3 regions of the Pseudoalteromonas porphyrae genome follow, and region 2 is predicted to be linked to each of the others. Evidence: predicted binding sites of a transcription regulator. Region 2 holds the regulator's gene; each other region holds the start of a gene.
What was found. The regulator MetJ, encoded in region 2, represses methionine synthesis genes. The targets are predictions, from matches to a motif close to TAGACGTCTAGACGTCTA.

Region 1 (11,128 bases), on a different contig from region 2:
TTACGATGTTTTCTACCGTGAAGCCAAAGTGCTCAAACAGCTCGTTAGCTGGGGCTGACTCACCAAAGGTGGTCATGCCTACTACTGCGCCATTTAGCCCTACGTACTTGTACCAGTAATCAGCAATACCCGCCTCTACTGCTACGCGGCGTGAAACTGCAGCCGGTAATACGCTTTCTTTATAAGCGGCGTCTTGTGCATCAAACACGTCAGTCGATGGCATTGATACAACGCGTACTTTTTTACCTTGCTTACGTAATTCAGCCGCTGAGTCTTGTGCTAATTGCACTTCAGAACCAGTCGCGATAAAGATAAGCTCAGGCTCGCCATCACAGCTAAGTACATAACCGCCTTTTTTCACGTCACTTAATTGCTGCGCTGAGCGTGTTTGCTGAGCTAAGCCTTGGCGAGTAAAAATAAGTGAGGTTGGACCGTCTTTACGTTCAATCGCTTGTTGCCATGCAATTGCAGATTCAACTTGGTCACATGGGCGCCAGTTAACTAGGTTAGGCGTTAAACGCATACTCGCAATTTGCTCAACTGGTTGGTGAGTTGGACCATCTTCACCTAAACCGATTGAATCGTGCGTGTATACAAATATGCTTGGCACTTTCATCAGCGCGGCCATACGTACTGCGTTACGTGCGTATTCCATAAACATTAAGAAAGTAGCACCGTAAGGAATAAAACCTTTATGTAGTGCAATACCATTCATAATGGCTGACATACCAAACTCGCGTACACCGTAGTAGATGTAGTTACCGCTGGCATCATTTGCTTCAAGGCCTTTAGAGCCTTTCCAAATTGTTAGGTTAGAGCCTGCTAAATCGGCAGATCCGCCCATAAATTCAGGCAGTAACGGGCCAAATGCGTTTAATGCATCTTGCGACGCTTTACGTGATGCAGGATTTGCTGGGTTTGCATCAAGCTGCTCAATGTACGCTTGTGATTTCTCGCTCCAATCAGCTGGCAGCTCGCTACGAGTACGACGTTTAAACTCAGCAGCAAGTTCTGGGTGTGCGCTTGCATACGCTGCAAATTTTTCATCCCAGCTTGCTTCTAGTTGCTTGCCTTTTTCTTTGCCATCCCACTCGCTGTAAATATCAGCTGGGATTTCAAATGCTTCACCAGTCCAACCAAGGAACTCGCGCGCGGCTTTGATCTCGTCTTCACCTAGTGGTGCACCGTGACAATCATGGCTACCTGATTTATTAGGTGAACCGTAGCCAATCACTGTTTTACAACAAATCAGTGTTGGTTTATCAGTGATGCTACGCGCTTCTTCGATTGCTGCGCGAATAGCATCTGAGTCATGGCCATCAACGCCGCTCACTACATGCCAGCCGTAGGCTTTAAAGCGTGCTGGGGTGTCGTCGCTAAACCAACCTTCAACTTCGCCATCAATTGAAATACCGTTGTCATCCCAAAATGCTACTAACTTACCAAGGCCTAATGTACCAGCAAGTGAACATGCTTCATGAGAAATACCTTCCATTAAGCAGCCATCGCCTAGGAATGTATAGGTATGGTGATCAACAATATCGTGACCTTCGCGGTTAAATTGGGCAGCGAGTGCTTTTTCTGCAATCGCCATACCTACCGCGTTTGTGATCCCTTGACCAAGTGGGCCCGTAGTGGTTTCGATACCTGGCGCATAACCGTATTCTGGATGCCCTGGTGTTTTAGAATGCATTTGACGGAAGTTTTTAATTTCGTCAATTGGTAAATCATAACCACTTAAATGCAATAGAGAATAAATAAGCATTGAACCGTGGCCATTGGAAAGTATAAATCGATCTCTGTCTACCCACTCTGGATTTGTTGGATTGTGGTTTAGATAATCGCGCCATAGTACTTCTGCGATATCAGCCATGCCCATAGGGGCTCCAGGGTGACCAGATTTGGCCTGTTGTACTGCGTCCATTGATAAGACGCGAATAGCATTTGCAAGTTCTTTGCGAGACGGCATGAATTCTCCTACCTTTACTGTATTTGCGCTGATTTGTGTGTATGTAACTTTGAACGCCCATTCTTACTTATTCTGGGTGCTGTGTGCAATTAAAAATCCCTATAAATTATAGGTACAAAGGAGTTTTATTCAGAACTAAAAGTTATTAGTAATTTTTTTTAGACGTCTAGGCGTAAAAACACTATGCAACTATCGTTGTTTTAGATAAAATACGCCCCTTAATTTTTTAGCGCTCTTACCGACGTTTGTGAAGCGCAATATTTGTGAGCACAAAGACAATGGCAAAACATTTATTTACTTCTGAATCAGTTTCTGAAGGTCATCCGGATAAAATTGCGGATCAAATCTCTGACGCGGTACTTGATGCCATCTTAGAGCAAGATTCTCATGCACGTGTTGCGTGTGAAACTTACGTAAAGACTGGTATGGTTATGGTTGGTGGTGAAATCACTACTAGCGCATGGGTTGATATTGAAGAAATCACCCGTAAAACTGTACGTGAAATTGGCTACACTCATTCTGATATGGGTTTTGACGCTGATTCGTGTGCAATTTTAAACACTATCGGTAAGCAATCTCCTGATATCAACCAAGGTGTTGACCGTACAAGCCCTGAAGAACAAGGCGCTGGCGACCAAGGCCTAATGTTTGGTTACGCATGTAACGAAACAGAAGTACTTATGCCTGCACCAATCACTTACTCACACCGTTTAGTACAGCGCCAAGCGCAAGTACGTAAAAGCGGCGAGCTTAACTGGTTACGTCCAGATGCAAAATCTCAAGTTACCTTTGCATACGAAAATGGCAAACCTGTAGGCATTGATGCCGTTGTTCTTTCTACTCAGCACAGTGAAGATATTTCACAAAAAGATTTAGTAGAAGCGGTGATGGAAACTATCATCAAGCCAGTACTACCTGCTGAACTAATTACAAGTGCGACTAAGTTCTTTATCAACCCTACTGGCCGTTTTGTTATCGGTGGACCAATGGGCGACTGTGGTCTTACGGGCCGTAAAATCATCGTTGATACTTACGGCGGCATGGCTCGTCACGGCGGCGGTGCATTCTCTGGTAAAGATCCATCAAAAGTTGACCGTAGCGCGGCATACGCTGCACGCTACGTTGCTAAAAACATTGTTGCTGCTGGTCTTGCTGACAAGTGTGAGCTACAAGTGTCTTACGCAATTGGTGTTGCAGAGCCTACGTCTATCAGTGTTGAAACGTTTGGTACAAGTAAGCTTGAAGAGTCACGTTTAATCGAACTTATTCGTGAACATTTTGACCTACGCCCTTACGGCTTAATTCAAATGCTTGATCTTGAGCGCCCTATTTATCTACCAACAGCGGCTTACGGCCACTTTGGTCGTGATGAATTCCCATGGGAACGCACAGATAAAGCAGACGCACTTCGCGCAGCAGCTGGCCTATAATTTCAGCCTCTGTATGAATAAAAAAAGCGCCTTCTGGCGCTTTTTTTATACTCGTAAACTCTATCCATTTGTACTTAATGACTTTTACTATAATTTCATGGTAATAAAGTTAATCTGATAAATAATTTAAATTTTTTATGCTGCTTTGGCGGTGCACTCACCGATTTTGCTAACGGTGTTATTGGTCTGAAAATCTTTGCTTAATAACTTTTTCTCTAACGTGAGCATAGTTAAAAGAGCACTTTTAAGGCCAACCTTATTACTTATCCAATGCGGTATAGCGCCACCGGGATCTGCATATATTTCATGAACAATCGTTAATTGTGGCAACCCTTGGACTATTTTTTCGCTTAAAAGCCAACTACCTTCTATTTCAGTAATGCGGATCATATTAGGCTGTTCATCAAAGTAATCCGGATATGCCGAAATTTTCAGCTCAGTGTCCGTATTGTTTAATCGCTTATAACAAGAATAACTCACCATATCGCGATCTGAGACAGGCCATGGTGAGTCTAATTGAGTGTACACGACAGTTTCTGAGGGGCTTAATCTTGCTAAAACTTTGACACTCTTAACATTTTCAATCCATTGCGGCGCATTCTCTGCATCACTAAGTAACGCCATAAAATCACCAGCATTCGTGTTACTAACAGTCACTGTACCGCGTACTTCAAAAATACCATTATCATGTTTTTTGTAGTGAATGCTAACACCATTCTGATGCTTCCATAATTGCCATGACTTTACTTCGGCCACTGCACTCTCACTGCAAAACAGCGCAATAAATAATAATTTTTGCCACATACACTATCCCTATGCACTCGCTAAATATGGTTATAACCAATAAGGTGAAATTTTATATGAAGCTAATCGACTTTGTTCCATTGCGCTTACTAAATATTCCGATTTTTTCTCAAGCCAGTTTTGAATTTTTGCAAGTTCGTCATCATCTTGCCCCGCACATAACTGCTTTAAATACTCAAGCGTACTGAGTTCATACATACCATGAGAAATATCAAGCCAAGGAATGCGGAACTCATTGCGATCGTCTTTTTCAAACAAAGAGCCAAGGCAATTACCACTGAGCAAACTGTTTTCTAAGCGAGTACGTAAATTTAAATAATCTTTAAAAGTCAGTGTTTTTTGTTCTGGCAGTAATTGGTGTAGGTCTTTCCAATCTTTATCAAATAATCGAGGCGCAATATCAGCAACGGGCTGCTCTGCGGCTTGAAATTGTGTTTGCCCCCAACTCTTTCGCCATTGCTTATCAACCAACCATGTTGTTAGTGATAACAATAAGCGGTTGTAGCGTGCACTGTGAAACAGTCGATTAATATCTTCAATGCTAGGTTGCAGCTCTTTTAAGTCATTTATGACTTGTGTTAGTTCTGGCGCGCTGTTAATTTTTTTATAATAGGCATGACGTTTAGAGGTATATGTTTTTAATTGAATTGCATTCTCTACCCACGCTAACTCACTTAGGAGCCATTTAAGCTCTGTTCGTAATCGTTCCGTGGTGTTTTTATCTACAATATCATCAAATAACCAGAAGGTATGACGTATCAAGCTAATACCGTCAGTCACACGTTTGAGGGTTTTTAAACTTGGTTTGTCAAAATAGCATTGCTCATGCTTTTGTACAAAACGAATGCCAAAACTTATAGCCTCAATGAGAGCTTGCTCTTGTGTTGCATTATTAGGCAAAGAAACAAAACCAATTGATTTACTCGGCTTAAGTGGTTTTTCATCCGCTAGGCGATAGCCTCGTGCCGCTTTTGAGTATAACCCTAAACGAATATTACTTTGTCCAACTAGTATATCGGCTAAAGTAAACAATTCATTGCGGCTTCCTTCTACAAGCTCTATCTCAAGCTCACAGATCGGTTCTACCTTTGCAGATGCTGCTACTTCGCCTTTATCTAGGACGACCTCAATTTTAGCGCCACTGTTTGTTTCTATTAACCACGTGCGGCGAATAAAGTTAGTACTAAAAATAGGATAAAGGTTTTGTGCAATTACATTTACTTGCATACCATGCGGCCAAATATTAGCATCGAATGCACTTAAATCTGGACGAGAACCGTCCAAAGGTAAATTGTACTCTGGACGTTGATGCAAACCGCCCATAACTTCACCTGCGAGCTTAATTGTCTGCTCACATTGATTGTCAGCACAACGTGTTCGAAAGCCTATATCTAATGCCCTAAGCTCACGGCTCGGCGTGTCAAAGTAAGCATTTTGCAAACTACGAGATGGCTTATTGGTAACGGTTTTAGCAAATTGAGTAATTAACGCGGGGATCAGTGGAATAACGGCATCTGACACCAAAAACTTCAGTTCTATCTCAGTATCCATTAGGCTTGAGGATTACCTTTAAAATAAATAAGAGCTCAAAATAAACAAAGCAGCCCAACATTGCAAATATTTTAGCTGATTGAGCCTTTATGCTCACATACACGATTACAATATCAGCCTTGCTATTAGAGCGTTAAATCCATACTATCTCACTACTTAACTATGAAAAACACTATTGCCGTAGCAGTCACGGTTACATTAACAAGGTAGATTGATGTTAAAACATTCTTTATTAGCGTTGCTGCTTGCAGCTGCTACATTTATGAGCCACGCAGAGCAGGCCGATGAAAAAACCGCTTATATAGTTGATAACCTTTATACATTTATGCATTCAGGTTCGAGTAAAAATTACCGTATTATTGGCTCTGTTGATGCTGGTACTAAGCTAACTCTTACTTCATCTGAAGAAAATGGTTTTTTTAAAGTAATCGATGATAAAGAACGTGAAGGTTGGGTTGAAGCCAAGTTCATTTCTCAAACAGCTGGTATCCATCAACAATATCGTACTTTGAGCTCTGAAATGACATCAATGCAAGAGCAACTTCGTCAAGCTCAAATTGAATTACCTCAGCTTCAAGAACAAAACCAAACGCTGACAGACCAAAATAATGTTCTTTCTGAGCAAATAATTAAACTTAAAAGCACCTTAGAAGCTGAGCGCACCCAAAAACAGCAAGCAGGCGCGAAAGAAAAACGTCAGCTACTAACTTACGGCGGTGCAATTGCATTCATCGGTTTATTTTTAGGCATTATTCTTACTATCGTATTATCGCGTCGTAAGCGCTATGACGGCTGGGCGTAAGCGTTAAATAATATATTAGATATAAAAAAAGCACCCTTGGGTGCTTTTTTTATATGCGATGTAATTAATATTACGCGGGATAACCCCCCACCTACATGTTGGTAGCAGTGAGTTAATCTCACGATAATCACTTTATCTTTACGCTGGCAAGCAACGCTCCTACAAGTAATGCAATCACCGCGCTCCTGTAGGTCGCCATTTATGGCGACAATAATTATTTTACCACCGAGAGCAGAGAGGCGCTTTGCGCTGCACAGAGTAAATCCTAACTGACATTAATTTCTTTTTGGTGATCTTATGTGGAGAGTTAAACATGCACGGGGTAAACCCCCGCCTACATGTTGGTAGCAGTGAGTTAACATCGCGATAATCACTTTATCTTTACGGTGCCAAACAACGCTCCTACAAGTAATGCAAGCACCGCGCCCCTGTAGGTCGCCATTTATGGCGACAATAATTATTTTACCACCGAGAGCACAGAGGCGCTTTGCGCTGCACAGAGTAAATCCTGACTAACATTAATTTCTTTTTGGTGAGCTTATGTTGGGAATTAAACATGCACGGGGTAAACCCCCGCCTACATGTTGGTAGCAGTGAGTTAAATTTAAGTGTCGAGTCTAAGTCCGCTGTCTTGTTTGATTTTCTCTATCACCATATAAGTGTGATGTGTACCAACCCCAGGGATATCAACTAAATCACCTAATACTTGGCGGTACTCATCCATATCTGATACGCGGATTTTCAGTAAATAATCATAGCCACCAGCGACCATATCGCACTCAACAACTTGATTAATTTTTAAAATATGCTCACGGAATATTTTAAACACCGCAGTGTTGGAGGTCACTAAAGATACTTGCACATGCGCAAGCAAACTTTGGTTTAGCTTGGCTTCGCTCAATTTAGCAAAGTAGCCTTCTATGTAGCCCTCTTGTTCGAGTCGTTTTACTCTATCTAGACAAGGGCTAGGGCTTAAGTTAACCTGCTTTGCGAGGTTAACATTAGATATTCTGCCATTTTTTTGCAGTACATCTAATATTGCTAAATCGATACGATCAAGCAGGCGTAATCTATTCGAACTTGTCATAACAGAATTTTATGCGGATAAGTTAAAGGTATGCCCTGTAAATTATCGTAAAACGCCAAATTTAACCAGCATATTCTGCTGGAATTTAATTAGAATGCACGCATTACGCAACATGATAATCGAGCAGCATACTTTTTTAGCTGCAAGACTCCACACACCAGAGGTTACTTATGTTATTCAACGGCGATTTGACAACAACGTGTCCAATTCGACAAAAGATCCGTGACTTTTACCGCATTGACGAAAATGCTGTAATTGATCACATTTTACCCCTTGCCGAAGTAGGCGTTAAAGCCCGTAGCCGCGCATGGGAACGTGCTCGTCAGATAGTTCACAATATTCGTCGTGATCAAGATGGTCAAAGCGGTGTTGATGCACTATTAAATGAATTCTCACTTTCGAGTGAAGAAGGTGTGGTATTAATGTGTTTAGCAGAAGCCCTGCTACGTGTGCCAGATAAAGCAACTCAAGATACCTTGATCCGCGATAAGCTTGCAAAAGGCGACTGGAGCTCTCACTTAGGTAGCAGTGATTCGTTATTTGTAAACGCATCATCTTGGGGTCTATTAGTTACCGGTAAAATGGTTAACTACACTGATAAAACCAAAGAACAGCAGTTTGGTGTATTGAAGAAAACGATTGGTCGCTTAGGCGAACCGGTTATTCGCAAATCAGTAAATTTTGCCATGAAAATCATGGGTAAGCAGTTCGTTATGGGCCGTACGATTGACGAAGCTATCGAACGTGCTGCTGAAAAAGAACAAAAAGGCTATGTATACTCATACGATATGCTAGGTGAAGGCGCGCGCACCATGAAAGATGCGGATCGCTACTTCAATAGCTATATGAATGCGATTCATGCCATAGGTAAAGCCGCTAATGGCCGTGGTCCAGTAAAAAGTCCAGGCATATCTGTAAAGCTTTCTGCAATTCATCCTCGTTATGAATTCACGCATAAAGAACGCGTGATGAACGAGATCGTGCCTAAGCTCAAAGAGCTAGCAATGGTTGCTAAAAGCTATGACATTGGCTTTACCGTTGATGCTGAAGAAGCTGACCGTCTTGATATCTCGCTTGATGTCATCGAAGCTGTATTTAGCGATGATGACCTAGCTGATTGGAATGGTTTTGGCTTAGCAGTACAAGCGTACCAAAAACGCGCAATTTTTGTGATTGAATGGTTAACTGAACTTGCCAGCCGCGTTGGCCGTAAGATGATGGTACGTTTAGTTAAAGGCGCATACTGGGATACCGAAATCAAAACCACACAACAAGATGGTTTAGATCACTTTCCTGTATTTACACGTAAAGCAACCACTGATGTTTCTTACAAAGCCTGTGCAATTAAATTACTTGAAGCACGTGATGTGCTTTATCCACAGTTTGCAACACACAATGCTTACACTGCAGCGACTATTTTAGAAGTTGCAAAAGGTGATAACCAAGGTTTTGAATTTCAACGTTTACACGGTATGGGCGAATCATTATTTGATCAAATCGTTACTGAAGAAAAAATCCAGTGTCGTGTGTATGCTCCAGTAGGCCAACACGAAGATCTACTTGCTTATTTGGTTCGTCGTTTACTTGAAAACGGTGCAAACTCTTCATTCGTAAATGCGATTGTTGATACGACTAAACCTGTTGAATCGTTACTGCCGGATCCGGTTGAAACACTCCAAGGCTTACGTAACAAGTACAATACACAAATCAAAATGCCAATTGATTTATATGGCGAAGAACGTGCAAACTCAAAAGGCATGGACTTAACTGATATCAATATCATTACGCCATTCAAAGAAAATCTTGATACTTGGTTTACAGAGCACCGTATTACAGCAACGGATGTACCTGAAGGTTCATTAGCCGTTAAAAACCCTGCAAATCATCAAGAAATCATTGGTCACGTCAAACTACACTCTAGTGATGACATGCTGACCTTGCTAAGCAATGCTGAAACAGCGTTTGAATCATGGTCACAAACACCTGTAAAAGATCGTGCTAATTTACTGCGCCGCATTGCTGATATTTTAGAGCGTCATCACGATGAGCTAGTGGCTATTTGTATCAAAGAAGCTGGTAAAATAGCGCAAGACGGTATTGATGAAGTACGTGAAGCCGTTGATTTTTGTCGCTACTACGCAGCACGCGCTGAAGAGCTAAGTGAAGATGAGCGTTTTGAAGCTCGCGGCGTGATCTTATGTATCAGCCCATGGAACTTCCCACTGGCAATCTTTTTAGGTCAAGTTGCCGCTGCAATCGTAACGGGTAACACCGTAATTGCAAAACCAGCTGAGCAAACAAGTTATATTGCACTACGTACTATTGAACTTATGTTATCTGTTGGCTTACCTGAGTTTGTTGTACAGGCTGTAGTAGCTCGCGGTAGCGATGTGGGTAAAACGATTGTTCCTGATGAACGTATTCAAGCTGTTATGTTTACTGGTTCAACTGAAACCGGCACAATCATTTCGCAAACTCTTGCTGCTCGTAACGATATTCAAGTACCACTCATTGCCGAAACAGGTGGCCAAAACTGTATGATCGTCGATTCTACAGCGCTACCTGAGCAAGTTGTTGATGATGTGATCAGTTCTGGCTTTCAAAGTGCCGGCCAACGTTGTTCTGCGCTTCGTGTATTATTTTTACAAGAAGACATTGCTGATGGCGTGATTGAGATGATCAAAGGCGCGCTTAAAGAGTTACACGTAGGCGACCCTTCATTGCTATCAACCGACATTGGTCCTGTAATCGATGAAAAAGCGCTTAAGAACTTAAACGATCATGTGGAGTACCTAAAAGGTAACGCAACACTGCATTATCAATGTGATATTCCAGATAATAGCGAAAATGGCGCGTATTTCTTTGCTCCTCGTTTATACGAAATCAAAGATTTGTCAGTGCTTAAACGTGAAGTATTTGGCCCATGTGTTCACATCATTCGCTTTAAAGGTTCAGACCTTGATAACGTAATTGATCAAATTAACAACACTGGGTTTGGCCTAACAATGGGTATTCATTCACGCATAGAAGAGCGTTGTGAATACTTAGCGAAAATGTCGCGTGCGGGCAATGTTTACGTTAACCGTAACATGATTGGTGCAATCGTTGGTGTGCAACCATTTGGTGGCCGTGGCCTTTCTGGCACAGGTCCTAAAGCAGGTGGCCCTAACTACCTACAACGTTTAGTGAAAGAAAAAGCATCGCCAGATAACGTACAAATGACTAACCTAACGCCTGACGAGCTTGATTTACACCACTACTCGGGTGCAAATGAGCAAGTTGAAAAGTTAATGGCCAACTCAATGCGTGACGAGAAAATCTGGCGCGCAACACCTCTTAATGACCGCGTTTCTGCGGTACGTCAACTACTGGCTAAAATAGCAACTGTTGACATTATTGACGAGCTTGCGGACGATTTAGCCCTTACACTTGCCGATGCACGTGCACAGCTTAACCGTCTTGAAAAACACATGCGCAAACATACA
Region 2 (11,128 bases):
CCTGCGCCGGGGCCTTGAATAACTAACGCATTATCGCTATACCACTGGCTGTTAATCACAAAAATATTATCGCCTGGTGTTAAATTAGCAAGTGCATCGCCTTGTGTCGCATAGGCTAAACCAACTTTAGCCGTTACTTTGCCATCAAGAATTGATAATGCGCCAGTGTAGCGCAGTACTTTATTATCTTTGGCCGCGTCTTGCGCTTTTTCAGCAATAAAATTATCAAGTAAGTGTTTTTTATCCAAGAATGACTGCCAATCCCCTTGTGCTAACTCTGCAGGCATTAACGGTGTTAATGCGATATCATCTAACTCAAGCGTAAGTCCAAGCTCACGCGCTAAAATAAGTAACTTGCGCTGCATATCGCGACCAGATAAATCTTCGCGCGGATCAGGCTCAGTAAAGCCCATCTTCTGCGCTTCTAATACTAAATCTGAAAATGCTACACTACCGTCATAGCTACTGCACAACCAAGATAAAGTACCCGAAAAAACCCCTTCGATATGAGTAATACAATCGCCACTGTTTTGTAAATCAGCTAATGCGAAGTTAATCGGTAAACCGGCACCCACACTGGTGTTATAACGCCACAATAAGTTACGCTCAGCTAAGTTTTGACGCAAACTTTGATACCAGTCGTTATTTGCTGTACCGGCATATTTATTAGCACTAATCATATGACAATCTAAATTAACAAACGCAGGGTAAAGCTTACTAAACGCTTCACTCGCTGTAATATCAATCACTACTTTATGTTCGTAATCTAATTCACCAATATGTGCTAACAGATCTGCTTCTTGGTAGTCTACAGCCTCGTTTTGCCATTGCGTTTGCCACTGTTCAAGTGTTATACCACTTGGGCTAAATAACATAGAACGTGAACGCAATAAACCAACGAGCTTGACACTAAAATGCTGCTGTAAGCGATTAAGCTGCTGACTTAATTGATCAATAAATACCTCACCTACATTACCAATACCAGCAACAATGATCGCGAGCTCTTGACCTTTATTTATTAACTTGTCATGCAGTAATGTAAGTACATCGCTATCAATAGATTGATCGGTAAGCAGTAGTAAATAATCATTATCTTGATGACTAAAACGCGGCGCTAAACTTTGCTCACTCAGCACCTGCGTTGCTTGCTCAAGTAACTGAGTTACATCATTGCGTGGCGCAACAACCGCACAACCATGTAAATTTGATTCTATAATATTAGCTCGCCCTTGCAGGTGGCTGACGACTTGATGCGTCGCTTCTGCTGGTACTAATAGGTATGTATCGCCATTTTGAATAAAATGATGCAGGCTATGTTGAATTAACTGACTTAACTCTCCCACTTCACCAGCACGAAGCTGATCAATGCGCAGTAAATCAATATTCTCCAACGTCGTAATAAACCGTTTAGCTTTACTGTAACCTTCTTTAACAATTTCTGTGGCACTGGCATCCGTATCATAACTACTGCGTACCACTAGTTTTATGTCGGTATTTTTCAAAGGTGATAACGTCTTAGCATGTAAAACAGGGTTACCTAAACGCGCAAGTAAATTAGCTTGACCACGACAGACCTTAGAATACTTAAGCGCTTTTTTAACTTTACGCGGATCAGTACTAAATACACCTTGCGTGTCGGTCCAAATTGACACCTGATTAGCATGACAGTAACTCCCTAATAAAGTGGCACTGTAATCACTGCCATTGCGCCCGAGAGTAATCGTATTACCCTGACAATCTGACGCAATAAAACCGGTTACAACATTAATACAGTTAGCCGAAACCAAGTCTGCACATGCTTGTTGATTTTTTTGGTGCAGCAACTGCCCGTCATTAAGTGTAAATAGCTGGCGCGCATCAATATCTTTCGCCTCAAGTCCTAGTTGCTGTAAATAAGCAGCCAATAAACGGGCTGACCATACTTCACCGTGAGCAAGCAATGAAGCTTCCTGTAAGCTTTGCTGTTGAGCTTGCTGTGCTATTAAGGCTAACTCTTGCTTTAACACATCAATTGCGTCGTATTGCGCTGTTGGGCTTAATAGCTGCTCAATCAAAGTACGCTGATGATTATCAAGCTGTAATAAAATATCACTTACGGCTTGTTGATCACCTTGCTGATAACTTTGCCATAACTTAACCAACGTATTGGTTGTTTTACCTGCTGCCGACACAACGACACAGTCACCTGCTTCGGTGTGTGCTAAAATAATATTTGCTACGGCTTGATAACGCTCCGCGGAGCTTAAGCTTGAACCGCCAAATTTATGAACTATATTTACCATTTTCTATTACCACAAAGCCGTATGTGCAGGCGTTAATTTGAATGAATTTGTTTGCTCTGTACTTTGCTGCGTCGAGTTACTCTTAGTAGTCGTCGAACTACAATTACCTTGGCCTGGCTTAACTTTGTTAAACACACGTTCTAAATCAGCAACTAAGTCTTTTACATCTTCAATACCCACCGAAATTCTGATTAACGTATCACCCACACCCGCCTCTAAGCGAGCTGTTGCATCCATACCAGCATGAGTCATCGTTGCAGGGTGACATATTAGGCTTTCTACACCGCCTAACGATTCCGCTAAACTGAATTCTTCTAGGCTCGTTAAAAATGCTGCTGCATCATTTACATCACCAGCAATATCAAAACTTACCATGCCACCAAAACCACGTTGTTGTTGTTTTGCTAACTGATGTTGTGGATGAGATTCTAAACCAGGGTAATATACTTGGCTCACATAGGGTGAACTTTCTAAATATTGCGCAATGATAAAGGCATTTTCTTGGTGCTGACGTAAACGTACATTTAAAGTCCGCAGGCCACGTAATGTTAAATAACTATCAAATGGTGCACCTGTAATACCAATATTATTTGCCCACCAAGCAAGCTCGTCACCCAGCTCTTGTGTTGCTGCAATGACAGCGCCGCCAACAACATCGGAGTGGCCATTAATATATTTAGTGGTTGAATGCACAACAATATCAACACCAAATTCAATTGGGTTTTGTAAGGCCGGTGATAAAAACGTGTTATCTGCGCCAACTAAAGCGCCGCACTGCTTTGCAATTGTCGTAATCGCTTTAATATCAGTTAAACGTAAAATTGGGTTGCTTGGTGTTTCAATCCAAATTAGCTTAGGTTTAATCTCAAGTATTTTTTGATGGTTTTCAGCGTTTGTTAAATCTAGAACCACTAATTTTAATAAGCCGCGCTTTTCAAGCGAAGTAAACAAACGGTAGCTGCCGCCATAACAGTCATGTGGAATGACTAACGTATCATCACTATTTAGTAATTGTGTTGCTAAATGTACTGCCGCCATGCCGGTAGCAGTTATAATGCCTTTGGCACCGCCTTCAAGCTTTGCGAGTGTTTCGCCAAGTAAATCACGATTAGGATTACCGCTACGGCCATAATCATATTCGCGCTTAGTATCAAAATCGGCAAATGAATAGGTGGTCGATAGGTGGATAGGAGGCACAACAGCACCGTGATGTTTATCAGCATCAATGCCATTACGTACTGCGATTGTCGCTTTATTTTTTTTGCTCATACCGTCACCTATATTAACTGGATGTTTAGACGTCTAAAAGGTTAGATGATCAAATTTAAGAAGTCAAAACATTTATACCCCTAGATGGCTAAATAACTAGTATTTGACTATCTTTTTTAAAACGATAGAATTTCCGCATCTTTGCGCTACAAAATGGTCGCGCAAACAATTAACAACCTGAGGCAACGATACATCTTATGGCTAAATGGAATGGTGAATATATTCACCCATATGCAGAACACGGGAAAAAATCAGAACAAGTTAAGAAGATCACCGTTTCGATCCCGTTAAATGTATTAAAGGTTTTAACTGATGAGCGTACTCGCCGTCAAATTAATAACCTTAGACATGCAACAAATAGTGAATTACTTTGCGAAGCATTTTTACACGCATTTACTGGCCAACCATTGCCAAACGATGAAGACTTACGTAAAGATAATCCAGAAAAAGTACCAGAAGAAGTTAAAAAGATTATGCAAGAGATGGGTTTAGAAGTGCCTATCCTGAATGAAGACTGATCTTCACCTGTAAATAACGTGCACCTGTTTCAGGCAATGATTTGGATACAAAAAACCTCAATTCAGTGAATTGAGGTTTTTTATTGCCAAATAGTGCCTATTACGCCATATAGTTTTCAGGCATATCAATTTGTGCAACACCTGAATCAATAGCCGCTTGCGCCACTGCTTTTGCAATGCGCGGTAATAAACGCGGGTCCATTGGTTTAGGGATAATATACTGTGGTCCAAATTCAAGTTTATCAACACCTGCTGCTTTTAATACTTCAGCAGGCACTGGCTCTTTAGTAATACTGCGAATTGCCTCAACTGCGGCAATTTTCATTTCATCATTTATTTTGCTCGCACGTACGTCTAATGCACCACGAAAAATAAACGGGAAACACAACACGTTATTTACTTGATTTGGATAATCAGAACGACCCGTTGCCATAATCAAATCATCGCGCGCACCATGAGCAAGCGCAGGTGCAATTTCTGGATCTGGGTTTGAACATGCAAAAACAACTGGCCTATCAGCCATCAGCTTAAGATCTTCCGGTGCAAGCAGGTTCGGTCCTGATACACCAACAAATACATCAGCATCAGCAATAACATCTTGCAAAGTGCGCTTATCTGTATTGTTAGCAAACAACTGTTTATATTCATTTAAGTCATCACGACGCGTATGAATAACACCTTTACGATCAAGCATATAAATGTGCTCACGCAATGCGCCACACTTAATTAATAGCTCCATACATGCAACAGCGGCCGCACCGGCACCCAAACAAACGATAATCGCATCTTCAATGCTTTTACCCTGCACTTCAAGTGCGTTAATCATACCTGCAGCAGTTACAATAGCTGTACCGTGTTGATCATCATGAAACACTGGAATACTACAGCGCTCAATCAATGCTTTTTCAATTTCAAAACACTCTGGGGCTTTAATATCTTCTAGGTTGATACCACCAAAAGTATCAGCAATATTTGCAACGGTATTGATGAAATCTTCTGTGGTTGTGTGTTTTACTTCAATATCAATTGAGTCAAGGCCAGCAAAGCGTTTAAACAACAAAGCTTTGCCTTCCATAACTGGTTTTGAAGCAAGAGGTCCTAAATTACCTAGGCCTAAAATAGCAGTACCATTGGTAATTACTGCAACCATATTACCTTTGCCAGTATATTTATAAGCATTAGCTGGATCTGCGGCAATTTCACGCACAGGCTCAGCCACACCAGGGCTATAAGCTAGAGCGAGATCTTGTACGGTTTCGGCTGGCTTAGTAAGCTCAACACTGATTTTTCCTGGAACGGGGTGCGAATGGTAATGTAAAGCTTGTTCACGAAAGTCTGACATAACGCGATTTTATCCTGCAAGTAAGTTAAAAGTGAGAGTAAGCAGTTCTATTCTATAGTCTGTATCTTGGAACGATACCTATATTACAATTAAATTCAAGCAATATCAGGTCTATCCTGTTATAAGCTAGATCTGTTAATTTTATGCGTTTTATCGACCAGTTTTGTAAAAAAACCTCAAAATCCAGCAATAACACGCCAAGAAAGCATCAAAAAACCTGTTCTAAAATCATCTAAATAGTACTTTATTACACCTAAAATACACATTCCCTATAAAAGATATAAATATACGACGTTAGCGTCATTTAGGCTCATTAAATGACTTTTTATCAACATAACATCAATTAATTAAACAAAATATATTACTGAATATAGTTAAAATCTAACTGTTTGTCTGTTATTTAGTGGCTATAGTCACTATAAAAACTAAAAATGATGGTTACTTTAGGCAGGGGTAAAAAAGGGTGAATTTAACCGCTGATACTTGGGCGTGTTATCCTTTGTGGATTGAAATTTGTTCAATCTAGGGGCGATTTAATCGCGGCGCGAGGTTTGAAATCGAGTGGGCTAAGTAAAAACCGAGCAAAGCTTCCGCGTCCTGCTCACGCCCCTTGCCTACCCCCATGTAGGTAACAAAGAGTTAATCGCCCCAAGGAATAACTCTTTGGGCAGCGCATGTTTGGCATTTATACTGCGTTATCGCCTATTTGTGGGGAACACCACACTACTATAGGCGCTGCCTTGCTTAAATACCAAACATGCTGCAAAATTAATCACGAAAGGTCACACGCCCTAACCAGTTTTAATTAAATTGCAGGCATAAAAAAAGCACCCTAAGGTGCTTTTTCCGACACAACAGCAATAATTACTTGCTGCTAAGTGCACCGAAACGCTTGTTAAAGCGATCAACACGGCCACCAGTGTCTAAAATCTTTTGCTTACCAGTGTAAAACGGGTGACACGCAGAACATACGTCTAGGTGAATGTCTTTACACAAAGTAGAACGAGTTTCGAACTTATTTCCGCATGAACAAGATGCTGAAATTACTTCGTACTTAGGGTGAATACCTTCTTTCATAGAAACCTCTAGTTAAGGCCGCATCGCTCTCCAAACCCGAAGTCTGGCACCATACGTCGTTAAAATCAAAATAATTAGGACGCGTATTCTAAGCAACAACCCTGCCTACGACAAGCTTTAAATACATTATTTGCTAATAATATAAACAAAAAAAATAAACAGCCTATTTGCTGGTAGGCTTTTTTCTGCAATTTTAGTACATTATCACTCTTACTTGCTTTTATTTGAGTTGTTATGAGTTTTGTTGAAGTTGCTATAAAGGTGCCATTACATCGCACCTTTGATTATCGCCTACCTGAGCAACTTGATGGGTTGAGTTCACAGCTACATGTTGGCTCACGCGTATTAGTCCCTTTTGGTAATCAACGAAAGGTTGCGGTGGTTTTAGCACTTAAAGACACAACCGAGGTGCCTTTAAATAAAATAAAAAGTATTTTTGAAGTTATTGACGACGCGCCAATATTAACCACAAGCCACCTAGATCTATTACGATTTACTGCTCGTTATTATTGCTACCCACTAGGTGAAACAATCCATATAGCGTTGCCAAGTGCACTACGCCAAGGCCATTGCCCTGATAAAACGAGTATTTCGATGGTCGCGTTAACTGAAAAAGGTGCCAAACTTCCTTCGTTAAAAGCAAAAAGCCAATTAAATTTACTTAAACAATTAGCGCAATCAGGTAAATCATCCTTAACAGAATTAAAAGCGTTAGGGTTTAATAAAAAAACCATTGATAGTCTGATCAGCAAAGAGCTCATTAATCAAAGCATTGAGCACGACAACTTGTGGCAGCAGCAAGCACCAACAGTCGGTACTAAACCAACGCTGAATAAAGAACAAGCAGTCGCCTGCACAGCAATAAATCAAAGCACTGGCTTTAATAGTTTTTTACTTGAAGGCGTGACCGGCAGCGGGAAAACAGAGGTTTACCTACAGTGCCTTGAAGAGGTGTTAAAACGCGCAGAACAAGCACTCGTCTTAGTGCCTGAAATTGGCCTAACACCACAAACAGTCAACCGGTTTCGCCGTCGCTTTCCCGACACGCCTATTATGCTATGGCACTCAGCATTAACCGATAACGAACGCCTGCAAACCTGGCGATTTTGTGAAAAAGCCAGCTGCGCAATCGTAATTGGTACTCGTTCGAGCATTTTTTTGCCTTTTTTAAAACTTGGGATGATCATTGTTGATGAAGAACATGATAGCTCTTTCAAGCAACAAGACACCTTACGCTATCACGCTCGCGATTTAGCTGCGTATCGCGCTTTTCAGCATAAGATACCGCTCATACTCGGCTCTGCTACGCCAGCTCTAGAAACATTGCATAAAGCGATTAATAATAAATATCAATTACTAAGCCTTACTCAGCGCGCGCAAACCAGTACCGACAATAAATTTCAATTGCTTGATATGAAAGGCCAACCAGATCAAGCAGGCATTGCACATGCAAGCCTTGCAACCATTCGCCAACACTTAAAGCGCAACAAACAAGTCATGGTGTTTTTAAATCGCCGTGGTTTTTCGCCCACGCTAATCTGCCATGAATGTGGCTGGTTAAGTGAGTGCACGCGCTGTAGCACTAGCGCAACCTTTCATAAAGCAATTGGTCAGATGATTTGCCACCACTGCGGTGAACAACACCCAGTACCCCATCAATGCCCTGATTGCGGGAGTACACAAATATTCCCTAACGGTAAAGGCACTGAACAAATTGAAGAATTTTTAACAGGTGAATTTCCAGATACACCGATAAGCCGCATCGATCGCGATTCAACACGGCGAAAAGGCAGCCTAGAAAAAGCCCTTGATGAAATTAACTTAGGCGGCTCACGCATCTTGGTTGGTACACAAATGCTCGCTAAAGGGCATCATTTCCCGGATGTAAGCTTAGTGCTGATTTTAGACGTAGACAGCGGTTTATATTCCTGTGATTTTCGTGCTACAGAACATTTGGCACAGCTAGTTACCCAAGTAGCTGGGCGAGCTGGACGCAGCGGGGAGCCTGGGCAAGTATTACTACAAACTCATTTTCCTGAACACCCACTATTACAAGATTTGGTAAACAATGGTTATCAAGATTTTGCCCGCTTTGCGATACAAGAACGTGAGGACGCACTATTGCCCCCCATTACCAACATGGCAATTGTGCGAGCAGAAGGACACAGCATAAAACAAGTCGTCGATTTTTTAACAGATTTAGTTCCAGTGCATGGTCTAACTGGTATACAATTGCTAGGTCCAATTCCTGCTCCATTAGAGCGAGTAGCAGGTAAGTATCGTTTTCAATTACACATTCAAGCGCACGATCGCCCTCTTTTACACCAATATCTCGCGCAGATGGTCGATTATTTAAGCACCAGTAAATTAGCACAGAAGGTGCGCTGGAGCTTAGATGTAGACCCAATAGATATGATTTAAGGTAAGAAACAAAAAGCCATGGCACGACACGATTTTATCAATAAAGAACCAGGCAAACGTTCCAGTAAAAAACAAGCCCCACCAAAAAAGCCATTTCCAGTATTGTTAGTATTGCTAACTATGCTTCTTGTTGGTGGTTTTAGTTTTGGCCTGTGGTACGTAAAAAATAATGCAGATCCAAAACTTGTAGAGCAGCAGGCAAATCCAACGCAACCCACAGTAAAAGTTGAGCCCGCAAAACCGCGTCCGCCTGAGTTTATTAAAGAAATAAAAGAACACGAAATTCAAGTTGAAGTAAAAGAGCTTGAGCAAAAAGGTCCTTATGTCATGCAATGCGGATCTTTTAGAACCCATGGTCAAGCTGAAACCCTCAAAGCTAAAATTGCCTTTGCAGGTTTAATTGCTGAGATACGTGAAACCACTGGCACCAATGGTATTTGGTATAAAGTACGTTTAGGCCCCTATAAAACCAAGCGCTTAGCTGAAAGCGACAAAAACAAACTCAAGCGTAGCAAAATAACTGGCTGCGGAATTTGGCTTTGGACTTGAATTTAGCCCATTAACCCATATTAACTCATCATCAATCGCTTTTAACGAGTCGCCCTGCGGCTCGATGATGAGGAATAACATGACCACTATTGTAAGTGTACGTCGCGGCGATAAAGTCGTCATTGGTGGCGATGGCCAAGTTTCGCTTGGCAACACCGTAATGAAGGGCAATGCCCGCAAAGTTCGACGCCTTTATAATGGCAAAGTGATCGCTGGTTTCGCTGGCGGCACTGCTGATGCCTTTACCCTATTCGAACGTTTTGAAAGCAAACTTGAAATGCACCAAGGCAACCTAACCAAAGCCGCAGTAGAAATGGCTAAAGATTGGCGAAGTGACCGCGCGCTGCGAAAATTAGAAGCCCTCCTTGCTGTTGCAGATTCAACCGCCTCACTGATCATTACAGGTAACGGTGATGTAGTGCAGCCAGAAAATGACTTAATAGCAATCGGCAGCGGTGGTAATTTTGCTCAATCCGCCGCCACTGCATTATTAGAAAACACCGATTTAAGTGCCCATGAAATTGTAGAAAAAAGCCTAACAATTGCCGGCAATATCTGTGTATTCACAAATAACTTCCAAACCATCGAAGAATTGTAATAGGAACTGCTATGTCTGCTATGACTCCCAGAGAAATCGTCCATGAACTTGACCAACATATCATTGGCCAAGCAAAAGCAAAAAAAGCCGTGTCTATTGCACTTCGTAATCGCTGGCGCCGCATGCAATTAAATGAAGATTTGCGTGCTGAAGTAACACCAAAAAATATTTTACTTATCGGCCCAACCGGCGTAGGTAAAACTGAAATAGCACGTCGCTTAGCTAAACTTGCCAACGCACCTTTTATTAAAGTGGAAGCAACGAAGTTCACTGAAGTGGGCTACGTAGGTAAAGAAGTAGAAACGATTATTCGTGACTTAGTTGACGTATCAATCAAAATGACACGTGAACAACAAACCAAAAAATTTAAGCACCGCGCTGAAGAAGCCGCAGAAGAACGCATTTTAGATGCCCTACTGCCACCAGCAAAAGATTCATTTGGTGAAAACCAGCGTGATGAAGGCTCGTCGACTCGTCAAGTTTTTCGCAAAAAATTACGTGAAGGTCAGTTAGATGACAAAGAAATCGATATTGATGTAGCGCAAGCACAGCCCAATGTTGAAATCATGGCACCTCCTGGTATGGAAGAAATGACCAATCAATTGCAAGGCATGTTCCAAAATATGTCGGGCGACAAGCGCACTAAACGCAAACTTAAAATTAAAGAAGCGTTTAAGCTGTTAATTGAAGAAGAAGCTGCAAAATTAGTTAACCCTGAAGAGCTAAAAGAACAAGCTATTTTTGCCGCAGAGCAAAATGGCATTGTTTTCATCGATGAAATTGACAAAATTTGTAAGCGCGGTGACTCTTCAGGCCCTGACGTGAGCCGTGAAGGCGTGCAACGTGACTTACTGCCGCTAATTGAAGGTTCAACCGTTAGCACTAAGCATGGCATGGTTAAAACAGATCACATGTTATTTATTGCCTCAGGCGCATTCCAAATGTCTAAACCATCTGACATGATCCCAGAGCTGCAAGGTCGCCTGCCTATTCGCGTTGAACTTGAAGCGCTAACCGCTGATGACTTTAAACGCATTCTAACAGAGCCACACGCATCGCTTACTGAGCAACA
Region 3 (11,128 bases), on a different contig from region 2:
TTGGCAAAGGCTCTTATGTGTGCAGGTGTAGTACCACAGCAACCGCCCACTATATTGATGAAGCCAGACTTACCCCAATCGATAATCTCAGCGGCCATTTCCGGCGCTTCTAAATCGTATTCACCAAACTCATTTGGCAGGCCAGCATTAGGGTGAACCGAGGTAAAGGTTTCGCATACGCGCGATAGCTCTTCTACGTATTGGCGTAATAGGTCTGGGCCAAGTGCGCAGTTTAGGCCAATTGAAATTGGCTTAATGTGGCGAATCGAATTATAGAACGCTTCGGTTGTTTGCCCTGATAAGGTACGCCCCGATGCATCGGTAATAGTCCCTGAGATCATTACCGGCAATTTACGCCCCGCTTGTTCAAACGCTTCCTCTACTGCGAACGAGGCGGCTTTTGCATTCAGTGTATCAAAAATGGTTTCGATTAGAATAAGATCTGCACCGCCTTCCATTAACGCAAGGGTTGATTCAACATATGCAGTGACCAGCTTGTCAAAGGTTACATTACGGTAACCGGGATCGTTTACATCCGGTGAAATCGAGCAGGTTTTAGATGTTGGCCCAAGCACACCCGCAACATAGCGTGGTTTTGCTGGGTTTTTAGCTGTAAATTCATCACAAATACTGCGTGCCAATTTTGCAGACTCTAAATTTACTTCACGGCTGATGCTGGCCATGTCGTAATCTTCCATTGAGATAGTGGTCGAGTTAAAAGTGTTGGTTTCGATAATATCGGCGCCCGCACTTAAAAAACCACGGTGAATATCACCAATAATTTTTGGCTGCGTAAGGCTTAATAAGTCATTATTGCCTTTAATTAATACATGCCAGTCTTTAAAGCGCTCACCACGGTAGTCTTCTTCTTCGAGTTTATGTTCTTGGATCATAGTGCCCATTGCACCATCAAGAATTAAAATACGCTGCTTTAGCGCGTCAATTAACTCGGCACTTTTGTTTTCTAAATTATTCGGCATAGTTGTTAGTCCTTACGTCTTGGCTAACTAAATTAATATCATAGGGTGTGGTTTGATACACATAATAATTTAACCAGTTCGAAAAAAGCAAAAAAGCATGACTTTGCCAGGTTTTCGACGGTTCGTTATCTGGGTTGTTATCTGGAAAATAATTTTCTGGCATCGGCGCATCAGGGCTTTTTGCTAAATCACGTTGATATTCGCCCTTTAATGTATGTGCATCATATTCAGGGTGGCCTGTTAGGTAAACTTGGCTACCTGATTTATTTTTTATTAAGTAAGCGCCTACTTGCTCTGAACCTGCCAGCACGACTAAATCTTCACACGCATTTATTTTTTCAATGTCGATGTGGCCATAACGAGAATGTGGCACTACAAAGGTGTCATCAAAACCGCGCGTAAGTGCGCCATGTTCAAAAAAGCATTTATGAGTAAACACGCCACACAGCTTATTTTCTTTAAGTTCACGCTTTAAATTATGATGATGGAATAAACCCGCATGGGCCGCCCAACACGAAAATAACGTTGACGTTACATGCTGCTCTGCCCAGTCTAAAATCACTTTTAGTTCATCCCAGTAGGCTACGTCGTCGTATTCTAAATGCGCTAATGGCGCACCAGTAATTAATAATGCATCGTAGTTACTGTCTTTCACTTCAGAGAAATAACGATAAAAAGTATCTAAATGCTGCTCTGAGGTATTTTTACTACGATGGGTATCTAAGCGTAATAGCTCTACATTAACTTGCAAAGGCGAGTTAGCAAGTAAACGAATGAATTGTACCTCGGTTTCAACCTTATTAGGCATTAAGTTTAAAATAGCCAAGCGCATAGGGCGAATTTCTTGTGTTTTCGCACGACTTTTTGGCATTACGAATACGTTCTCTTGGCGTAACTTCGCAATTGCGGGCAATTCATCTTTAACGGTAATAGGCATACTCATCTCCAAGGTATTTTTAACCAATGGCTAATTATGAACGGATAGCTGGAAATTTCAACCTCTAGATGTTTAGATGTCCAAATGAGTTTAATTAAACAATTTTTTGCATTCTTAAACAAGCTCGCCATAATGCCCTTCTTAATTTAACTACAAGGTGAAATTGTGTTTGATTGGCTTGGTTTAGGTGAGTTATTAGCAATACTTGCGGCACTGGTGTGGGCGCTATCAACTATTTTATATAAAGGTTTTAGTCATCACTTAACCCCAATGCAATTAAATATTAGTAAAGGTGTGCTCGCGAGTGCATTGATGCTAGTTACACTTGTCATTACTCAAGATTTTGCTATACCAACCCAAATTACCAGCTGGCTGTGGCTCATTGCGGGCGGAGTTATTGGTATTGCTATTGGTGACAGCGCTTATTTTGCAGCTCTACGTAATATAGGCCCAGCGCGTACATTAGTTATTGAGTCATTAGCCCCGGCCTTGGTTGGTATTTTTAATATTATTCTGTTAAGCCATTACTTATCAGCCTTTGCTTGGTTTGGTATTGCATTAACCAGTGTGGGTGTTGTAATTGCGATTAAGCCCGCAAAAGGACTGCCAAGTGTTGATAATAAACATTATCGCGTTGGTGTTTTGTGCGCACTTGCTGCCGCAATATGCCAAGCCCTTGGAATGGTAATGTCAAAAGGAGCGCTTAATAACGAAGAGATGAGCAGCTTATGGGCTGCATTAATTAGGCTTGCATCGGGGACACTTACTGTTGCATTAGTGGTTGCAATGTTTAAAAGCAGTGATTTTAAACAAGCACTCACATTAAAAGGGATTAGCGGTAAACACTGGTTTTTTGTTGCTGTATTTTTAGGTACTTTTTTAGGTTTGTGGCTGCAACTCGGCGCCGTAAAATACACCGATCCTGCGATAGCACAGACCATTTTTGCTACTGCCCCATTGATTGTAATGAGTATTGGTTTTTTTAAGCGTGAGCCTGTTACCAATAAAATGCTACTTGGCGGCCTACTTGCGCTTATTGGCGTAGGTGTATTGCTTGCTAATTAACGTGCTGATGCGTTGACTGTTTAGCCATTGAGACTCTACAATAGAGCATTAAAAATTTTATTCTTATTTGAAGGCTCCTTCCATGGTTTTACCTGATAAATTTATATTCTCGATGAGTCGAGTATCTAAAGTTGTGCCGCCTAAGCGCACTATTTTAAAAGATATTTCTTTGCATTTTTTCCCTGGCGCAAAAATTGGCGTACTTGGTTTAAACGGTTCTGGTAAATCAACGTTACTACGTATTATGGCAGGCCTTGACCAAGAATTTGAAGGTGAAGCATACCCTCAACCGGGCACTAAAATTGGTTACCTACCGCAAGAGCCTATTTTAGATGAAAGCAAAACAGTACGTGAAATTGTTGAAGAAGCAGTAAGCGAAGTTAAAAACGCGCTAAACCGCCTTGATGAAGTATATAACGAATATGCAATGGAAGGTGCTGACTTTGATGCACTAGCTAAAGAGCAAGGTGAGCTTGAAGCAATCATTCAAACTCACGATGGTCATAACATTGATAACGTATTAGAGCGTGCTGCTGATGCGCTACGTTTACCTGAATGGGATGCTAAAATTGAGTTCCTATCTGGTGGTGAGCGTCGTCGTGTTGCTATTTGTCGCCTATTACTTGAAAAACCAGATATGCTTATCCTCGATGAACCAACTAACCACTTGGATGCAGAATCTGTCGCGTGGCTTGAGCGCTTCTTACATGATTACGAAGGCACAGTTGTGGCGGTAACGCATGACCGTTACTTCCTTGATAATGTAGCAGGTTGGATTTTAGAGCTTGACCGTGGTGAAGGTATTCCATGGGAAGGTAACTACTCATCGTGGCTTGAGCAAAAAGATGCCCGCTTACAACAAGAGCAGAAATCTGAAAAAGCACGTCAAAAATCAATTGCACAAGAGCTTGAGTGGGTACGTTCAAATCAAAAAGGTCGTCAAGCTAAGTCTAAAGCACGTATGGCACAGTTTACTGAAATGCAGCAATCTGATTATCAAAAACGTAATGAAACTAACGAGCTGTTTATTCCACCTGGACCACGTTTAGGCGATCAAGTAATAGAAGTTAAAAACTTGAAAAAGAGCTTTGGTGATCGCGTACTGATTGATGATTTAAGTTTCACTATGCCAAAAGGTGCCATTGTCGGCATTATCGGTGCTAATGGCGCGGGTAAATCAACTTTATTCAAAATGCTTAGTGGTGAAGAGCAACAAGACAGCGGCGAGATCAGCTTAGGTGAAACAGTTGAACTGGCAACCGTTGATCAGTTCCGTGGCAATATGGATGACAGCAATACAGTTTTCCAAGAAATTGCTGATGGTCAAGACGTGTTAAAGATTGGTAATTTTGAATTTCCAAGCCGCGCGTATGTTAGTCGCTTTAACTTCAAAGGCAACGATCAGCAAAAGTTTGTTAAAGACTTATCTGGTGGTGAGCGCAACCGCTTACACCTAGCTAAGCTTTTAAAAGCGGGCGGCAACGTAATCCTACTGGATGAGCCAACCAATGACTTGGACGTTGAAACATTACGTGCTCTTGAAAATGCGATTTTAGAATTCCCAGGTTGTGTTATGTGTATATCGCATGACCGTTGGTTTTTAGACCGCATTGCAACACACATTCTTGATTACCGTGATGAAGGCCAAATAAACTTCTTTGATGGTAACTACACTGAGTATGAAGAATGGCTTAAAAAGACGTTAGGGTCGGCAGCTACACAACCTAAGCGTATTAAGTATAAAAAGATTGGTTAAGTTCTAGGTTCTAGGTTCTAGGTTCTAGGTTCTAAACATATTTTAAGCCCTGCATTTACGCGGGGCTTTTTATTTTTGAAAGAAATAAACGCTTGCGCCTTTCTAGTTAAGTATCTTCACTTTATAAAATAATCACCATGAAATACTTATTTGCACTGATTTTAGTAAGCATGAGCTTATTAAGCTTTGCCGCCGAGACTGAGCAATCTCCCAAATTACCGATGCTGACCTTTAATATGGCAGATGGTAGCCAAATTAAAACCCAAGACCTATTAGGCAAACCGTTTATTTTACATTTTTGGGCAACATGGTGTCCGTATTGTAAAAAATTGCAGCCTGGACTGGATAAAATTCATCTAAAATATCAATCTCAGGGCCTGCAAGTAATTGCTGTGAGTTTTCGTGAAGATGAAGACGCTAACCCCGCTCAATCATTACTTTCGCGTGGTCATCATTTTCAAACCGCAATAAATGCAGATGACAGTGCAGAATTATTAGGAGTTCGTGGTACACCCACTACGCTTTTTATCAATAAATTAGGCAAGGTTGTACTTGCTACCACAACATCAGATCCCCAAGATCCTATTCTTTATAAAACAGCAGCAAAGCTAGTTAAACCCTAAGACTAACTCTGGCCTATCATAACTTTAGCGACTATGCTTAAGGTATGAGCGAACATCATTTTAGCCACAAATAAAGGTATGTTGAATTATGAAGAACCGCCGCCAATTTTCTCGTGTTTTATTTTCAACTGCTGCCCAATTAGATTTAGCCGATAATCAATACCCGTGCAAATTATTAGATATTTCGTTGCACGGTGCGCTTATTACTCGATGTGATGCGTTCACTGCAAATAAAAACGCTACAGGTCATTTATGCTTTACTTTACCGCAAAGCGATATTGAAATTAAAATGGCTGTCACTATTTGTCATATAGAGCAGCATCATATTGGCTTAAAATGTACGCATATTGATATTGACAGTATTACTCATCTAAAACGTTTAATTGAGTTAAACCTCGCAGATGACGCCTTACTCCACCGTGAACTCGCGATGCTTATTCACGAACAAGAATAGACTGTTAAAGATTTGTTGATTACCATAGCGTAAACTGATTACATAGCGCCGTTATGACTTTAAACCCAGATTTACCTTTGGTATACCATTCAAACTACTCATTTAACTTTGATCCTAAACATCGCTTTGCGATGAGTAAATTTGCGCATTTACACGACTATGTTAAACAACTCGGCTTAGTGACTAATAATTTAGTTAAACCTGAATTAGGCACGCCAGAGGCACTTGAGCTGATCCATTGTCATAACTATATAAATGATCTTTGGTATAACCGATTGGATGAAAAAGCCATGCGCCGTATTGGGCTGCCTTGGTCACATGAGTTAATGGCGCGCACATTCACCGCCCCGCAAGGCACTTTAAAAACCGCACGTCTTGCTTTGCAACACGGTATTGCTTGTCATTTAGCTGGGGGCACGCATCATGCGCATACTGACTTTGGTTCAGGCTATTGTATGGTGAATGATTTAGCATTTACCGCGCAAACGCTTATACAATCTGGTGAAATTACCAACGTGCTTATTTTTGATCTTGATGTGCATCAAGGTGATGGTACTGCCGCGATGTTGCAGCATCAACCTTATGCTTATACGTGCTCTATTCATTGTGAAAAGAATTTCCCGTTTCGTAAATCAGCGAGCGACCTAGATATTGGTTTAGCTAATAATATGCAAGACAATGAATACTTAGGTATTGTTGATGATACGTTGCGCTTTTTACTAAAAGAGCTTAACCCTGATTTAGTACTTTATGACGCAGGTGTGGATGTGTGGCAGCAAGATGGTTTAGGTAAACTTGATATTAGTTGGCAAGGCATAGAAAAACGCGACAATTTAGTACTAAAACGCTGTATAGAACATAATACTCCGGTGGCTACTGTCATTGGAGGCGGTTATGACAGAGATCACCTGCGCCTTGCAAAACGCCATGCTATTGTTGTAGAGCAGGCTGCGCGTTTTTAAATAAACATTCAAGACTTACAAAACACGTGACTAAAAGCAGCTTTTACAGCGATTTTTTACTACAATTTAAATTAATATATTGATTGAGACTACTATGCGACTGCCGCTTATTTTATTATTTGCCTTTATGAGTACTTTTACTACCGCCGAAGAAGAAGTTGTAAAAGAAGAACTCCCACCAATGAACCCCGCTTACAGTGCAGAGCATGCTATGGTTCTTGTGAATCATGGCTCACGTATTTTTGCTATTAGCCTACCGACGTATAAACTGCCTCATGATGTTCAAGTGGTATATCAAATTGATAATCCTGATGTTGCTTTTTTAAGCCTAGTGCGTGACGCTGATCTCATCACCATCAAACCAAAACCATTTAATATTCAACATTTAATGCGTGGTGAAGAGATAACAATTACAGCTGATGTTTATGAAGGTCATTACAAGCGTGGTGGCAGTTTAGTTTATTCAGATAGAGCAATCGTTATGAGTAAACAACTTTACGCACGCGAACTCACAGACTTGGCAGAATCCTCTCAATGGCAAGAATACGATATGATCACTCTTAAAAATAGTGAACGAATTTACATCCACAAAATTACCCAAGCCCCGAGTTTTAATCACCTCATTTTTGCCGACTTAACCAATGCCTGCATGCAAAAGTTCCGCACATCTAAACGTATACCGAAAGAAAGTGAACTCACATATAAATTTGTTAACTGCGGCACTTTAAAGCCGTTGTATTTTGATAGTGAAGATTTTCAATAGCTTAATCACTTTTTAAGTAAAATATAAGCAAAAGCTTTTAAAGTAGTTATACGACTTTAAAAGCCTCTAAAATTAAGACTATAAACCTATAAATCAAACACTTAAAAAAACCATTAACGTTCATTTACAATAATAATGTACAGATTGTTATAAAAAGAGGGACAGTCGTGTAAATTCACGCGATGCTCATCGATAATCGGTACAACAATGGCTATTAAAACTAAATTATTATTTTCCTTTTTGCTTTTAGGTTTGCTCCCAGCAGGCATTGTATCGATATTATCTTTATATCTGTCTGCCCAAGCATTAGAAAAACAAACGTATAACCAACTTTCATCTATAAGTCATATCAAAAGCAATCAACTTCAAGATTATTTTAAAACCACAAAATCAGATCTGAACTTATTAACAACTAATTTTGAAAGCCTATCCAAGCATAATTCCAACTTATCACTATCAGAGCTTGCTGCATTAAATCATCCGTGGTTCGATGGGTTTATAACTGATAAAGGTTATTATGATTTATTTTTAATTAGCCCCACGGGCTTTATAGATTACACAGTAACAAAGGAGGCTGATTATTTAACTAGTCTTACAACTGGGCCATATAAAACTTCAGGCCTAGCAACACTTTTCAACAAAACTTTAAGAACTCGCTCATTTGAAATAATTGATTTTTCAAAATATGCACCGAGTAACGATGAGCCTGCGGCATTTATTGGTCAACCGGTTATAATTAATGGCGAAGTCGTTGCTGTTATTGCACTGCAACTATCCATTGACGCAATTAATAATATTATGCAAACACGTGATGGAATGGGGCAAACAGGCGAGTCATACTTAGTCGGTGACGATTTATTAATGCGTTCGGACTCTTACCTAGATCCAATAGGCCACTCTGTTGTTGCTAGCTTTGCCGGTAACGTAAAAAATAATGGCGTAGATACCGTTGCAGTTCATAATGCCCTTCAAGGCCATACAAACACGAAAATGATTATGGATTATAACGGTAACCCTGTTCTGTCCGCTTTTAAACCCTTTAAATTTGAGCGATTAAATTGGGTTCTACTTGCCGAAATAGATGAAGCTGAAGCATTCGCTCCTATTTATTCTTTATATTGGATAATAAGCATCATTGCCCTACTTTCCTTTGCTGTCGTAATTATTGCCGCACTGAGTATTACTCGCTCTATTATTAAACCCCTCGGTGGTGAGCCTGCACAAATGCAGATAATCAGTAAACGCATCGCAAGCGGTGATCTAAGTCAGGTGTTTGATTTAGATACTCCTAAGATTGGTGTATACGGTGCTATGGCGAAAATGAATACCTATTTGCACCAAACAATAAGCACAATATCCCAAGCAACTGACAGACTTGCATCCACCGCAGCGCAAACGAGTACTGCAAGTACTCAATCAAATGCAAGCTTACAAGAACAACATGCAAGCATTGAACATGTTGCCAATGCTATTTCACAAACAAACGCATCTATTGAAGAAGTATCTGAAAATGCTCGCGCTGTGGCTGATTTAAGTATTAAAGCTAAAGAAACAACATACTCTGCAGATGTTCATTTACAACAAACAATTGTAAAAATGAGTTCACTTGAGCATACAATAAATAATACGGAAGTAGTGATCAAACGCGTCGAGGATAACGCACAAACGATTAATAAAGTACTTGAGGTTATCCGTTCTGTCGCAGACCAAACAAACCTTTTAGCACTTAATGCAGCCATTGAAGCAGCTAGAGCAGGAGAGCATGGTCGAGGTTTTGCCGTTGTTGCTGATGAAGTTAGACAACTAGCTAAAAAAACACAGAATTCAACAGCCGATATAGAAAACATGATTGAATTACTGCAAGCAGGTACACAACAAGCCGTTGTTGAAATACATAAATCTATAGATGCCACAGAATCAACGATTACAACAGCAAATCACAGTGCTGAGTTATTAAAACAGAGTGTTGAACAAATAGACTATATAGCTCGTCGAGCTGAAATCATTGCAACAGCAGCGCATGAGCAAAGCAGTATGTCTGAAGAGATAACCCATAACATTGACTCGATAAAACAAGCTGCTATTGATAACGCGGTAGGAGCTGATCAAGTATCCGCTGCGAGTATAGAGCTGGATCAACTCAGCAAACAATTGCAAAAAATAACGCATGATTTTAAATTATCATAGCAACAAAAAATGACAGCTGTTATGCAACCTTAGTTGTAATCAAAGAGCTGCTGTTGCCTTAATGTTGAGCATTGACTACTGCCGGGACTGTTAAAACATTTTAGCGCTTATAGGTCTGTTGTATAATAAGTGATAGGCCTAGCTGCATACTTTCATTCGATTGCCCAGCAAAGCCAAGCCGGGCATTGCTATAGTTTATGGGCTTTAAACTGCGCACTGAATTAGCAAAGTAAAACTCGACTTCGGTTTGCAAGTAAACACTTTGCTTTGCTAATTGTGCTTTTAAATGCTGGGTGTTTTTATTAAAGTTTACCCACATTGCCATGCCGCCGTCGGGTTTTATGTACTCAATAGGATAACCTTGTGCTTGAAGCTGCATTAAGTAGCTATCCATCGCTTCATAGCGTTGTTTATACAGTTTGGTCATACGCTTTAAATGGCGCTCAAACCCGCCTTCTTTCATCCAATGTGCGACAGCTAATTGCATAATTACATCGTTCTTATGATTCATCAGCTGCTTCCAGGCGGTTAATTGCGCTATCACTTCAGGGGCTGCGCAGATATAGCCAATACGCGCTGCTGAAAACATTATTTTTGAGAACGTCGATACGTAAATAATAATGCCGGCAGGGTCATCCGCAGCCATAGGTTGTAATGGCTGACAGCGATAGTGAAATTCATGGTCGTAATCATCTTCAATGATCATCACATTATGGGAATAACACAACTGATAAATCTGTAAGCGCCGTGTTGGCGATAAAGTCACTGTGGTCGGGTACTGATGCAACGGTGTTAAGTACAGCATCTTTATTGGGAATCGCATAAGCTGGGCTTTTAAATCATCGACACATAAGCCTTCATCGTCTTGCTTTATATCGACCAATTGCGCGCCACATGCAGCAAATGCCTTTCTTGCTGGTGGGTATCCTAGCGTTTCAACAGCAATATTATCGCCCTTTGCTATAAATGCTTTAGCGATTAAAAATAATGCCTCTTGTGAGCCATTACAGATCAGAATATCGTCCGTATCTAAGTTACGTGTTTTATGTAAATATTCTTTAATCTGTACTTTTAGTTCAGCGCAACCGCTTACTTCTCCATAGTGTAATTTACTAATGTCGATATGATCACACACATGGCTAATTGCACGTTTAAACTCTTTTTGAGGGAAACTTGCTAAGTCAGGTAGCCCCCCTGCAAAATTATATTTATAAGCATTTAAATCCATACCAACGCTAGGCACTTCAAGTGTGTTAGCGAATTGATAAGGTGTAGGCTGCAAGGCGGGTGCAGTTTTTACGCCAATGCTGCTTTGAATAGGTAAACTATCTGTCACCCGATACCCTGAGCGCTCATTTGATATTAGCCACCCCTCAGCAACTAATAATTGAAGTGCATTCA

Region 1: metK (methionine adenosyltransferase) is a predicted target of MetJ. The motif match lies at 2,129-2,146, and genes of this name have one in related genera.
Region 3: metA (homoserine O-succinyltransferase) is a predicted target of MetJ. The motif match lies at 1,983-2,000, and genes of this name have one in related genera.

The regions. Positions count from the first base shown of each region.
Region 1 covers NZ_LHPH01000018.1:82,458-93,585, reverse strand. Annotated here, with positions in the region: gene tkt (transketolase) at 1-1,969, opposite strand, end outside; gene metK (methionine adenosyltransferase) at 2,248-3,399, shown strand; gene ADS77_RS15020 (START domain-containing protein) at 3,535-4,203, opposite strand; gene ADS77_RS15015 (CYTH and CHAD domain-containing protein) at 4,234-5,754, opposite strand; gene ADS77_RS15010 (TIGR04211 family SH3 domain-containing protein) at 5,969-6,556, shown strand; gene ADS77_RS15005 (winged helix-turn-helix transcriptional regulator) at 7,161-7,643, opposite strand; gene putA (bifunctional proline dehydrogenase/L-glutamate gamma-semialdehyde dehydrogenase PutA) at 7,814-11,128, shown strand, end outside.
Region 2 covers NZ_LHPH01000014.1:17,375-28,502, reverse strand. Annotated here, with positions in the region: gene metL (bifunctional aspartate kinase/homoserine dehydrogenase II) at 1-2,282, opposite strand, end outside; gene metB (cystathionine gamma-synthase) at 2,289-3,551, opposite strand; gene metJ (met regulon transcriptional regulator MetJ) at 3,749-4,069, shown strand; gene ADS77_RS12760 (malic enzyme-like NAD(P)-binding protein) at 4,170-5,411, opposite strand; gene rpmE (50S ribosomal protein L31) at 6,276-6,488, opposite strand; gene priA (primosomal protein N') at 6,723-8,909, shown strand; gene ADS77_RS12745 (SPOR domain-containing protein) at 8,928-9,458, shown strand; gene hslV (ATP-dependent protease subunit HslV) at 9,538-10,056, shown strand; gene hslU (HslU--HslV peptidase ATPase subunit) at 10,068-11,128, shown strand, end outside.
Region 3 covers NZ_LHPH01000007.1:53,680-64,807, reverse strand. Annotated here, with positions in the region: gene ADS77_RS07375 (homocysteine S-methyltransferase family protein) at 1-980, opposite strand, end outside; gene metA (homoserine O-succinyltransferase) at 970-1,917, opposite strand; gene ADS77_RS07365 (DMT family transporter) at 2,083-2,982, shown strand; gene ettA (energy-dependent translational throttle protein EttA) at 3,065-4,738, shown strand; gene ADS77_RS07355 (TlpA disulfide reductase family protein) at 4,876-5,361, shown strand; gene ADS77_RS07350 (PilZ domain-containing protein) at 5,450-5,815, shown strand; gene ADS77_RS07345 (histone deacetylase) at 5,869-6,777, shown strand; gene ADS77_RS07340 (hypothetical protein) at 6,872-7,540, shown strand; gene ADS77_RS07335 (methyl-accepting chemotaxis protein) at 7,748-9,727, shown strand; gene ADS77_RS07330 (PLP-dependent aminotransferase family protein) at 9,828-11,128, opposite strand, start outside.